DNA from 2 places in the Streptosporangium amethystogenes subsp. fukuiense genome. Region 2 is predicted to be linked to the other one. Evidence: riboswitches for the same ligand, from Rfam matches in the RefSeq annotation. Region 2 holds a riboswitch; the other holds the start of a gene.
The links. Region 2 has a riboswitch for glycine ahead of gcvT (glycine cleavage system aminomethyltransferase GcvT). Riboswitches for the same ligand answer to the same signal wherever they lie in the genome.

Region 1 (4,858 bases), 2.4 Mb from region 2:
CTTCGCGCCTCATCACTGTATGTTGCGGCATTCGCAGTCTGAGAAAACCCTTGAGAAGCGAAGAAGCGAGGCGCGCATCACTGAGCACAGTTGCCGCGTCTTCGCGGTAGGAGGCCGAGCCGATCGATGCCGAGCGTCTACTGCACGCAGTGCGGTCATGCCAATCCTGAGGATGCCCGTTTCTGTTCACGATGCGGGTCGCCGCTTACCAGGTCCGACACACCCGGAGACAGCACATCGACGATCTCCCTCTCCGGGATCGAGGCCTACGAGGCGGAGACCGGTGAGACGCTTCTCGCCGAGCGGCAGGCCGTCGAGCAGTTGCCCGCCGGCACCGCGTTGCTGGTCGCGATGCGCGGCCCCAACGCCGGCAGCCGGTTCCTGCTCGACAGCGACCTCACCACGGTGGGCCGCCACCCCGAGAGCGACATCTTCCTCGACGACATCACGGTCTCGCGCCGTCACGTGGAGTTCTACCGGCGCGGCGGCGGTGTCTTCACGGTCCGCGACGTCGGTAGCCTGAACGGCACGTACGTCAATCGTGAGCGCATCGAGGAGGTCCCGCTGTACGGCGGGGACGAGGTGCAGATCGGCAAGTTCCGCCTCGTCTTCCTCACCCGCGGCGCCGCTGGAGGATGATGAGCTCGCAGGCCGCTCGTGCGCACATGAGCATCGGGGAGGTGCTCGCTCTCCTGCAGGGCGAGTTCCCCGATGTCAGCATCTCCAAGATTCGCTTCCTGGAGGGCGAGGGGCTGATCGAGCCGGAGCGCAGTCCCTCCGGTTATCGCAAGTTCACCTACGCAGACGTCGAGCGGCTCCGCTACATCCTCAGCGAGCAGCGTGATCGCTACCTGCCGCTGCGCGTGATCAAGGATCATCTGGAGGCGGCCGACCGCGAGGAGCGCCCGGCGGCCCGGCCGCGGGCCGTCCCCGACGACGCGCCCCCCGAGGTCCGCCTCACCCGAGAGGAGTTCCTCGCCGCCGCCGAGCTCGACGAGGAGACCCTCACGGAGCTGGAGGACTACGGTCTGCTGGCCGCCGTGGCCCGCTACTACGACGCCGAGGCACTGGTCGTGGCCCGCAGTGTGGGCGCCCTGGCCGCCTTCGGCCTGCGCGCCCGCCACCTGCGGGCGGTCAAGGCCGCCGCGGAACGCGAGGCGGGACTGGTGGAACAGGCCGTCGCCCCGTTGCTGCGCCGTCGCGGCCCCGGCGCGATCGACCAGGCGGACGAGACGGCGAGGGAGATCTCCGGCCTCCTGCTGGAATTGCACGCCTCGTTGCTGCGTTCCGGAGTCCGTGGGGCACTGGGCCGGTGAGAGCCTGACCAGGCACTCGTACCCCCACGAGTGTTACGTTGAACAAACCGGTCGGAATCCAGCGAAGACGGAGCAGCCCGTGTTGCAGATGGAGGTCGTGGGCGTTCGAGTTGAAATGCCCTCCAACCAGCCGATCGTCTTGCTGAAAGAGACGCATGGGGAGCGTTACCTACCTATCTGGATCGGCATGACGGAAGCCACGGCGATCGCCATGGCCCAGGCCGAGGAACCACCACCCCGGCCACTTACCCACGACCTGTTCCGGGACGTGCTCGAGGGGCTCGGAGTCAGGTTGAGCACTGTCAACATCGTCGCTTTACGCGACGGCATCTTCTTCGCGGACCTCGTGTTCTCCAACGGGGTCGAGGTGAGCGCGCGTCCTTCCGACTCGATCGCCTTGGCACTTCGCACCGGCGCACGTATCTTCGCGAGTGAGGATGTGGTACGGGAGGCAGGGGTGATCATCCCTGACGACCAGGAGGACGAGGTGGAGAAGTTCAGGGAGTTCCTTGACACGATCACGCCTGAGGACTTCGGCCGCGCGGGGTAGGAATTTCGGTGCATTTACGCTTCACGACGCGCCGGGTGGGGTCGTTGACTGGACTTGGCCCCAGTCCTACGGTGCAAGTGAAACCTGCGGTCGTGCGTAAACCCCCAGATCAGGCCGTGGGATGAGAGAAAGCCGGAGGTCCGCGTGGCGGTCAGCAGCGGCGAGGGTAGAAACGCCGACCAGGATGACCCGGAACGGCGCCAGTCGGCACGTCAGCGCGCGGGTGAAGAGGGTCTGCTGTTCGACGGGGAACCGGTGAAAGTACCCGCCGACATCGGCTACAGGGGGCCGACGGCCTGTTCGGCGGCAGGAATCACCTACCGGCAACTCGACTACTGGGCGCGGACCGGCCTGGTCGAGCCCACCGTGAGAGCCGCCCACGGCTCCGGCTCCCAGCGGCTGTACGGCTTCCGTGACATTCTGGTCCTCAAGGTTGTCAAGCGCCTCCTCGACACCGGCGTCTCCCTCCAGCAGATCCGCATCGCCGTGCAGCACCTGCGGGAGCGGGGCGTCAACGACCTGGCCCAGATCACTCTGATGAGCGACGGGGTGAGCGTCTACGAGTGCACCTCGCCCGACGAGGTCATCGACCTGCTCCAGGGTGGCCAGGGAGTCTTCGGTATCGCGCTGGGACGGGTGTGGCAGGAGGTGGAGGGCTCCCTCGCGGATCTTCCCGGCGAACGCGCGGAGTCGGGCGGGGGCCCTTTAGGCGATCATCAGGCCGATGAGTTGGCCCGTCGCCGCCGAGCGCGACGAACCGGGTAAACTCGGACTTGCCGCTGACCCTGTGCGGGAGAGACCCCGACCGCGATCGGGGCGCCGAAGGAGCAACCTCCCCGGAATCTCTCAGGCACCCTGTACCGCACGGACGAGGCAACTCTGGAAAGCAGGCGCGCCCGCCAGGCGCGTCTCACCGACGGTGCAAGCCTCCCGGCAAGGGCAGGTGAAGCTCTCAGGTAGCGACCACGTCGTGATGACAGTCGTGATGACAGAGGGGGAGAGCCGGCATACGCCCGCGCCCAGCACCGGTCTCCACCCCGCCCGAGAGGCTTCTCATGACCGATCTGTCATCGCTCAGCGAACTCGCTCCCCCGCCGTTCGCGACCCGTCACATCGGGCCCGACGACGCCGACCAGACCCGCATGCTGGAGGCGGTCGGATTCGCCTCCGTCGCCGACCTGGTCGCGGTGGCCGTGCCCGAGGCGATCCGCTCCTTCGCCCGGCTGGGTCTGCCCCCGGCGGCAGGAGAGTCCGAGACCCTCGCCGAGCTGCGGGTCCTCGCCGGGCGCAACACGCTGCTCACCTCGATGATCGGCCTGGGCTACCACGACACGATCACCCCGGGTGTCATCCGCCGCAACCTCCTGGAGAATCCGGGCTGGTACACCGCCTACACGCCCTACCAGCCGGAGATCTCCCAGGGCCGGCTGGAGGCCCTGATCAACTTCCAGACCGTCGTCTCCGACCTGACCGCCCTCGACGTCGCGGGGGCCTCCCTGCTGGACGAGGCCACCGCCGCGGCCGAGGCGATGACCCTGGCCCGCCGCGCGGGCCGCACCCCGTCGAAGGTGTTCGTGGTCGACGCCGACGCGCTGCCGCAGACCAAGGCGGTGTTGCGCACCCGTGCCGAGCCGCTCGGCATCGAGCTGGTCGAGAGCGACCTCACCGGGGAGCTTCCCGACTGCTTCGGCGTGCTCGTGCAGTACCCCGGCGCCAGCGGCAGGATCCGCGACTTCCGAGCCGTCGCCGACGCCGCCCACGCGCGCGGTGCCCAGGTGGTCGCCGCCGCGGACCTGCTCGCCCTCACCCTCCTGGCCGCGCCGGGCGAGCTCGGCGCCGACATCGCGATCGGCTCCTCGCAGCGCTTCGGCGTCCCCCTCGGCTTCGGCGGTCCTCACGCCGCCTACATGGCGGTCCGTGACGGCCTCCAGCGCCAGCTGCCCGGCCGCCTGGTCGGCGTCTCCCAGGACGTCGAGGGACGTCCCGCCTACCGGCTCGCGCTCCAGACCCGCGAGCAGCACATCCGCCGCGAGAAGGCCACCAGCAACATCTGCACCGCGCAGGTGCTGCTCGCCGTGATCGCCGGCATGTACGCCGTCTACCACGGCCCCGAGGGTCTGCGCAGGATCGGCCGCCGCGTCCACCGGCACGCCGTCGTGCTCGCCGAGGGGCTGCGCCAGGGCGGCGTCGAGGTGGTCCACGACACCTTCTTCGACACCGTGCTCGCCCGGGTGCCCGGGCGTGCCGCCGAAGTCGTCGCCGCGGCCCGGGAGAACGGCGTCAACCTGCGCCTGGTCGACGCCGACCACGTGGGCGTCACCTGCGACGAGAGGACCGAGGTGCTCCATCTGGAGCAGGTCCTGGCCGCCTTCGAGGTCAGCGGAACCGTGCTGGCCGACCTGGACGCCGCCGCGCACGACGCGCTGCCCGGCGCGCTGGCGCGGGTCAGCGACTACCTCACCCACCCGGTCTTCCACAGCCACCGCTCCGAGACGGCCATGCTGCGCTACCTGCGCAGGCTCCAGGACAAGGACGTCGCGCTGGACCGGTCGATGATCCCGCTGGGCTCCTGCACCATGAAGCTCAACGCGACCACCGAGATGGAGCCGATCACCTGGCCGGAGTTCGCCGGGCTGCACCCGTACGCGCCGGAGGACCAGGCGGCGGGCTACGCCGAGCTGGTCGGGGAGCTGGAGCGCTGGCTGGCCGAGGTCACCGGTTATGACGCGGTGTCGATCCAGCCGAACGCCGGCTCCCAGGGCGAGTTCGCCGGCCTTCTGGCGATCCGCGCCTACCATACGGCGCGTGGCGAGTCGGATCGTGACGTCTGCCTGATCCCCTCGTCCGCGCACGGTACCAACGCCGCCAGCGCCGTGATGGCCGGCATGCGCGTCGCCGTGGTCGCCTGCGACGACAACGGCAACGTGGACCTCGACGACCTCGTCGCGAAGATCGAAAAGCACCGCGACCGGCTTGCCGCGATCATGGTGAC
Region 2 (4,858 bases):
CGCCCTCGTGCAGCAGGTCCGTCACGTCGACCCGGACAGCTGCCGTGTGCACGACATGACCGATCATGCCGATCGGGGCGGCGACCTCGACGCCGTTGACCTGCTTGATCCGCTCGTACTGGTCGAAGGTGATCCCTCCGAAGATGCCCGACAGGTAGTTGGCGCGGACCAGCCCCTGCGACCGCTCGATGGTGGTGGCCGAGTTCTTCGGACGGACCAGGATGTCGTACTGCGCGCGGAAGTTCTCCCCGACGGTGCCGATGATCTCCAGACGCTGGGTCTCGGCGGTGCCGGTCAGCACGGTGAACCCGGTGGCCGCGACCACGATGCCGAGCAGGAGCACCAGTGCCCGGGCAAGCCGGTGGCGAAGCTGGGCCCAGACCAGGCGGGTCATCCGAGCCGCCCGATCCGGCCGAGCACGTCCTGGGCGGGCGTCACCCGGTCGTCACCGGTGATCCGGCCGTCCCGCATCCGGACCACCCGGTCGCACGCCGCCGCCACCTCGGGGTTGTGGGTGGCGACCAGCATGGTCATGCCGTACTCCTCCCGCAGGGAGAACAGCAGGTCCACGATCTCCTGGCCGGTGACGCTGTCGAGGTTGCCGGTGGGCTCGTCCGCCAGGAGCAGAGGCGGGTGGGCGATCAGCGCCCGGGCGATCGCCACCCGCTGCTGCTGCCCGCCGGAGAGCTCGCCGGGCAGCGCCCGTTCCCGGTCGGCCAGCCCGACCGCGGCCAGCAGTTCCCTGGCGCGGGCCCGGCGGTCGAAGCCCACCCTGAGCGGCAGCACGGGGGCGAGCACATTGTCCAGCAGGCTCAGCGCCGGGAGCAGGTGGAAGCGCTGGAAGACGAAGCCCACCGCGCGCCGGTGCCGGTCGAGACCCCGGCGCCCGAGATCGTCGACGCGCCTCCCTCCGACGTGGATCTCACCCCCGTCGGGGAGATCCATCGCACCGACGAGATGGAGGAGCGTGGACTTGCCCGCTCCCGAGGGCCCGGTGAACGCGACCGCCTGACCGGCCTCGACCTCCAGGCCGACCTCGTCGAGTGCCCGGGTGGAGCCGTGTACCCGGCTGACGCCTCGCAGGCTGACTTCAACGCTCATGGCCGATACATTGTCACAATGCAGGGGGGTCCGTGAAGTTCCTAACTTGTGACAATGTAGGAATCATGCCACTTAGCCATGCCGTGCTCACCCTGCTGGCCGACGGGCCCAGCCACGGCTACGAACTCAAGGCCCGGTTCGAGGCGGCGGTCGGCCCCCAGTGGGGCGGCCTCAACATCGGGCACCTGTACCAGATCCTGGACCGGCTGGTCAGGGACGGCCACGTGACCCGCAGCCACGTGCCCCAGAGCGACCGCCCGGACAAGACGCTGTACCGGCTGACCGAGAGCGGCGCCGGTGAGCTGCGGGAGTGGGCGGGCGCTCCCTGGGTCCGCTCGTCGGGGTTCCGGGACGAACTGTTCCTCAAGCTGCTCGCGGCCACCCGGCTGGGCACGGACGCGCTCGGCTCGTTCGTGTCCGCGCAGCGCCAGGCCTACCTCTCTGACCTGGCGGCGCTGACCCGCCTGCGCCGCGAGCAGGGCGACCCCCTGGTGTCCCTGCTCGTCGACGCGGCCATCGCGCACACCAGAGCCGACCTGCAGATCGTCGACGGCGCCGAGGAGCGCCTGGCGGCGATGGCCGCCGCCAGCGCGGACGTGCACACCGTAGGGCCCGAGGGCGATGGTCTCCGGGCACTGGGCGAGGGTGCCTGATCCCGGCCGACGGGCCCGAGGGGATTTCGCTCGGCCGGTGCGGGCGGTTAGGCTGGCCGACGACACCGATGAACCCCGCGCGGGAGAGTGTCCTGACATCCAGGCCAGGACCCCTGAAGGAGCAAGCCCTCCCCGCGAACCTCTCAAGGCAAAGGACCGTGCGGGTAGGTGCCTCTGGAAAGCAGGTCCCACGACCTCGCCGAAGGTGAAAGTCCGGCAAAACCCGGATGAAACTCTCAGGCACCAATGACAGAGGGGGAGGATGATCTCATCTGTCCCTTGTCTGAGGTGCGAACATGTCCCGACCTACGCCGCTGCGCGGCGTGCACGAGTCCCTCGGCGCGACGCTGACCGACTTCGCGGGCTGGCTGATGCCGCTCCGCTACGGCAGCGAGTCCGCCGAGCACAACGCGGTCCGCCAGGCGGCCGGCCTGTTCGACCTCTCCCACATGGGGGAGATCTTCGTGACCGGCCCGCAGGCCGCCGAGGCCCTCGACTACGCGCTGGTCGGCCACCTCTCCGCGCTGGCACCCGGCCGCGCCCGCTACACGATGATCGTCGACGCCGGAGGCGGCGTGCTGGACGACCTGATCGTCTACCGGCTGGCCCCCGAGGAGTTCATGGTCGTCGCCAACGCCTCCAACTACCCCCGGGTGGCCGCCGAGCTGACCGAGCGCGCCAAGGACTTCGACGCCGCGGTGCGGGACCGCTCCGAGGAGTACGCGCTGGTCGCGATCCAGGGGCCGCGCTCGGTGGAGATCCTGAGCACTCTCACCGACGCCGACCTGGACGGGCTCGGGTACTACGCGGGCCTGCCCGCCGTGGTGGCCGGCCACGAGGCCCTCGTCGCCCGCACCGGATACACCGGCGAGGACGGCTTCGAGCTGTTCGTCGCGGCCTCGGCGGCGGAACCCCTCTGGGCCGCCCTCACCGAGGCGGGCGCACCGCACGGGCTGGTCCCCGCCGGACTGTCCGCGCGCGACACCCTCCGTCTGGAGGCCGGTATGCCGCTCTACGGCAACGAACTCTCCGCGGACCGCACTCCGTTCGACGCCGGGCTCGGCCGTGTGGTGAGGTTTGACAAGCCGGGCGACTTCGTCGGCCGGGCCGCCCTCGAACCGCTCAGGGACGTCCCGCCGGCCCGTCGTCTGGTCGGCCTGGTCGGAGGCGGCCGCAGGGTGCCCCGGCACGGGTATCCGGTGGTGGTCGCCGACGACGGCACGGTCGCCGGGGAGGTCACCAGCGGGGCGCCCTCCCAGACACTGGGCAGGCCCATCGCCATGGCCTACGTGGACAGCGGCCTGTCGTCGGGGCTGGCCGTCGACATCCGGGGCAGCCGCGAGCCGGTCGAGGTCGTCGAACTGCCTTTCTACAGGAGGAAAAAATGAGCAGCATTCCCGAGGACCTGCACTACACCAAGGAACACGAGTGGATCGGCGGCGTCGACGACGGCCTGACCCTCACCGTGGGCATCACCGCCTACGCCGCCGAGGCGCTCGGCGACGTGGTCTACGTGCAGGTACCCGAGGTCGGCGCGTCGATCGCCACCGGTGACGCCGTCGGCGAGGTCGAGTCGACCAAGTCGGTGAGCGACATCTTCGCACCGGTCACCGGCGAGGTCGTGGAGGTCAACCAGGCGGTCGTGGACGACCCCTCGCTGGTCAACAGCGACTCCTACGGTGACGGCTGGCTGTTCCGCGTACGTCTTGAGGGCTCCGCCGACGACCTGCTGTCGCCGGAGGAGTACACCGCGCTCACCTCGGGTGAGTCATAAGTTCGACGCCCCGCGTCACGGTCACGCGCGTCCTCGGGCACGCGTGACCGTCCGCGCTGGAAGGATTCAGATGACGATCAGTGTCTTCGATCTCTTCAAGATCGGAATCGGCCCGTCCAGCTCGCACACCGGCGGCCCGATGGCCGCCGCCCACAAGTTCGCCCGGGGCCTGCACCGGGACGGGCTGCTGGAGAAGACCGCGCGGGTGAGCGCCGTCCTGTACGGCTCGCTCGGGCTGACCGGCAAGGGCCACGGCAGTGACAAGGCGGTGCTGCTCGGCCTGTCGGGCGAGAAACCCGAGCTGGTCGACGTCGACACGGTCGACGAGCGGCTGGCCGCCATGCGCGCCTCGGGCACCGTCCGCCTGTACGGCTCCCACGAGGTCCCCTTCGTCATCGGCGAGGACCTCGTCTTCGAACGCAAGATCTCGCTCCCCCACCACCCCAACGGCATGCGCTTCACCGCCCTGTCGGAGTCCGGCGAGACGCTGCGCGAGAAGGTCTACTACTCGGTGGGCGGCGGTTTCGTCGTCGACGAGAACGCCACCGGCGCCGACCGGATCAAACCCGACGACACGGTCCTGCCGCACCCCTTCACCACGGCCGCGGAACTGCTCGCCCAGTGCGCGGAGACCGGGCTGTCGATCTCCGGGCTGATGCTGGAGAACGAGCGGGCGTTCGGCCGCACCGAGGCCGAGATCCGCGCCCAGCTGCTCGTCCTGTGGCAGGTGATGAGCGAGTGCGTGCGACGGGGCATCGACAAGGAGGGCGTGCTGCCCGGCGGCCTGAAGGTCCGCCGCCGCGCCCACCAGCTCCACCGGCAGCTGCGGAGCGAGCCTGGAGAGAAGGACTCGCTGCAGACGATGGACTGGGTCTCGCTGTTCGCCCTCGCGGTCAACGAGGAGAACGCCGCCGGCGGCCGGATCGTCACCGCGCCCACCAACGGCGCCGCGGGCATCATCCCCGCCGTGCTCACCTACTACGACCGCTTCGTCCGCGAATCCGATGACGAGGGAGTGATCCGCTTCCTGCTGACCGCGGGGGCGATCGGCGTGCTGTTCAAGGAGAACGCCTCCATCTCCGGGGCCGAGGTGGGCTGCCAGGGCGAGGTCGGCTCCGCCTGCTCGATGGCCGCCGCCGGGCTCACCGAGGTGATGGGCGGCACCCCCGAGCAGGTCGAGAACGCCGCCGAGATCGGCATCGAGCACAACCTGGGGCTGACCTGCGACCCGATCGGCGGCCTGGTGCAGATCCCGTGCATCGAGCGCAACGCCGTCGCCTCGATCAAGGCCATCGCCGCGGCCAGGATCGCGCTGCGCGGCGACGGCCGG

Region 1: another riboswitch for glycine. It lies ahead of gcvP (aminomethyl-transferring glycine dehydrogenase); the one in region 2 lies ahead of gcvT (glycine cleavage system aminomethyltransferase GcvT).

What each region holds. Positions count from the first base shown of each region.
Region 1 covers NZ_JBHTEE010000001.1:2,783,525-2,788,382, reverse strand. Annotated here, with positions in the region: gene ACFQVD_RS12085 (FHA domain-containing protein) at 127-639, shown strand; gene ftsR (transcriptional regulator FtsR) at 666-1,316, shown strand; gene ACFQVD_RS12075 (bifunctional nuclease family protein) at 1,396-1,866, shown strand; gene ACFQVD_RS12070 (MerR family transcriptional regulator) at 2,011-2,631, shown strand; glycine riboswitch at 2,647-2,739, shown strand; gene gcvP (aminomethyl-transferring glycine dehydrogenase) at 2,922-4,858, shown strand, end outside.
Region 2 covers NZ_JBHTEE010000001.1:5,222,609-5,227,466, forward strand. Annotated here, with positions in the region: gene ACFQVD_RS22255 (FtsX-like permease family protein) at 1-394, opposite strand, end outside; gene ACFQVD_RS22260 (ABC transporter ATP-binding protein) at 391-1,101, opposite strand; gene ACFQVD_RS22265 (PadR family transcriptional regulator) at 1,167-1,754, shown strand; glycine riboswitch at 1,825-1,923, shown strand; glycine riboswitch at 1,926-2,010, shown strand; gene gcvT (glycine cleavage system aminomethyltransferase GcvT) at 2,051-3,142, shown strand; gene gcvH (glycine cleavage system protein GcvH) at 3,139-3,528, shown strand; gene ACFQVD_RS22280 (L-serine ammonia-lyase) at 3,599-4,858, shown strand, end outside.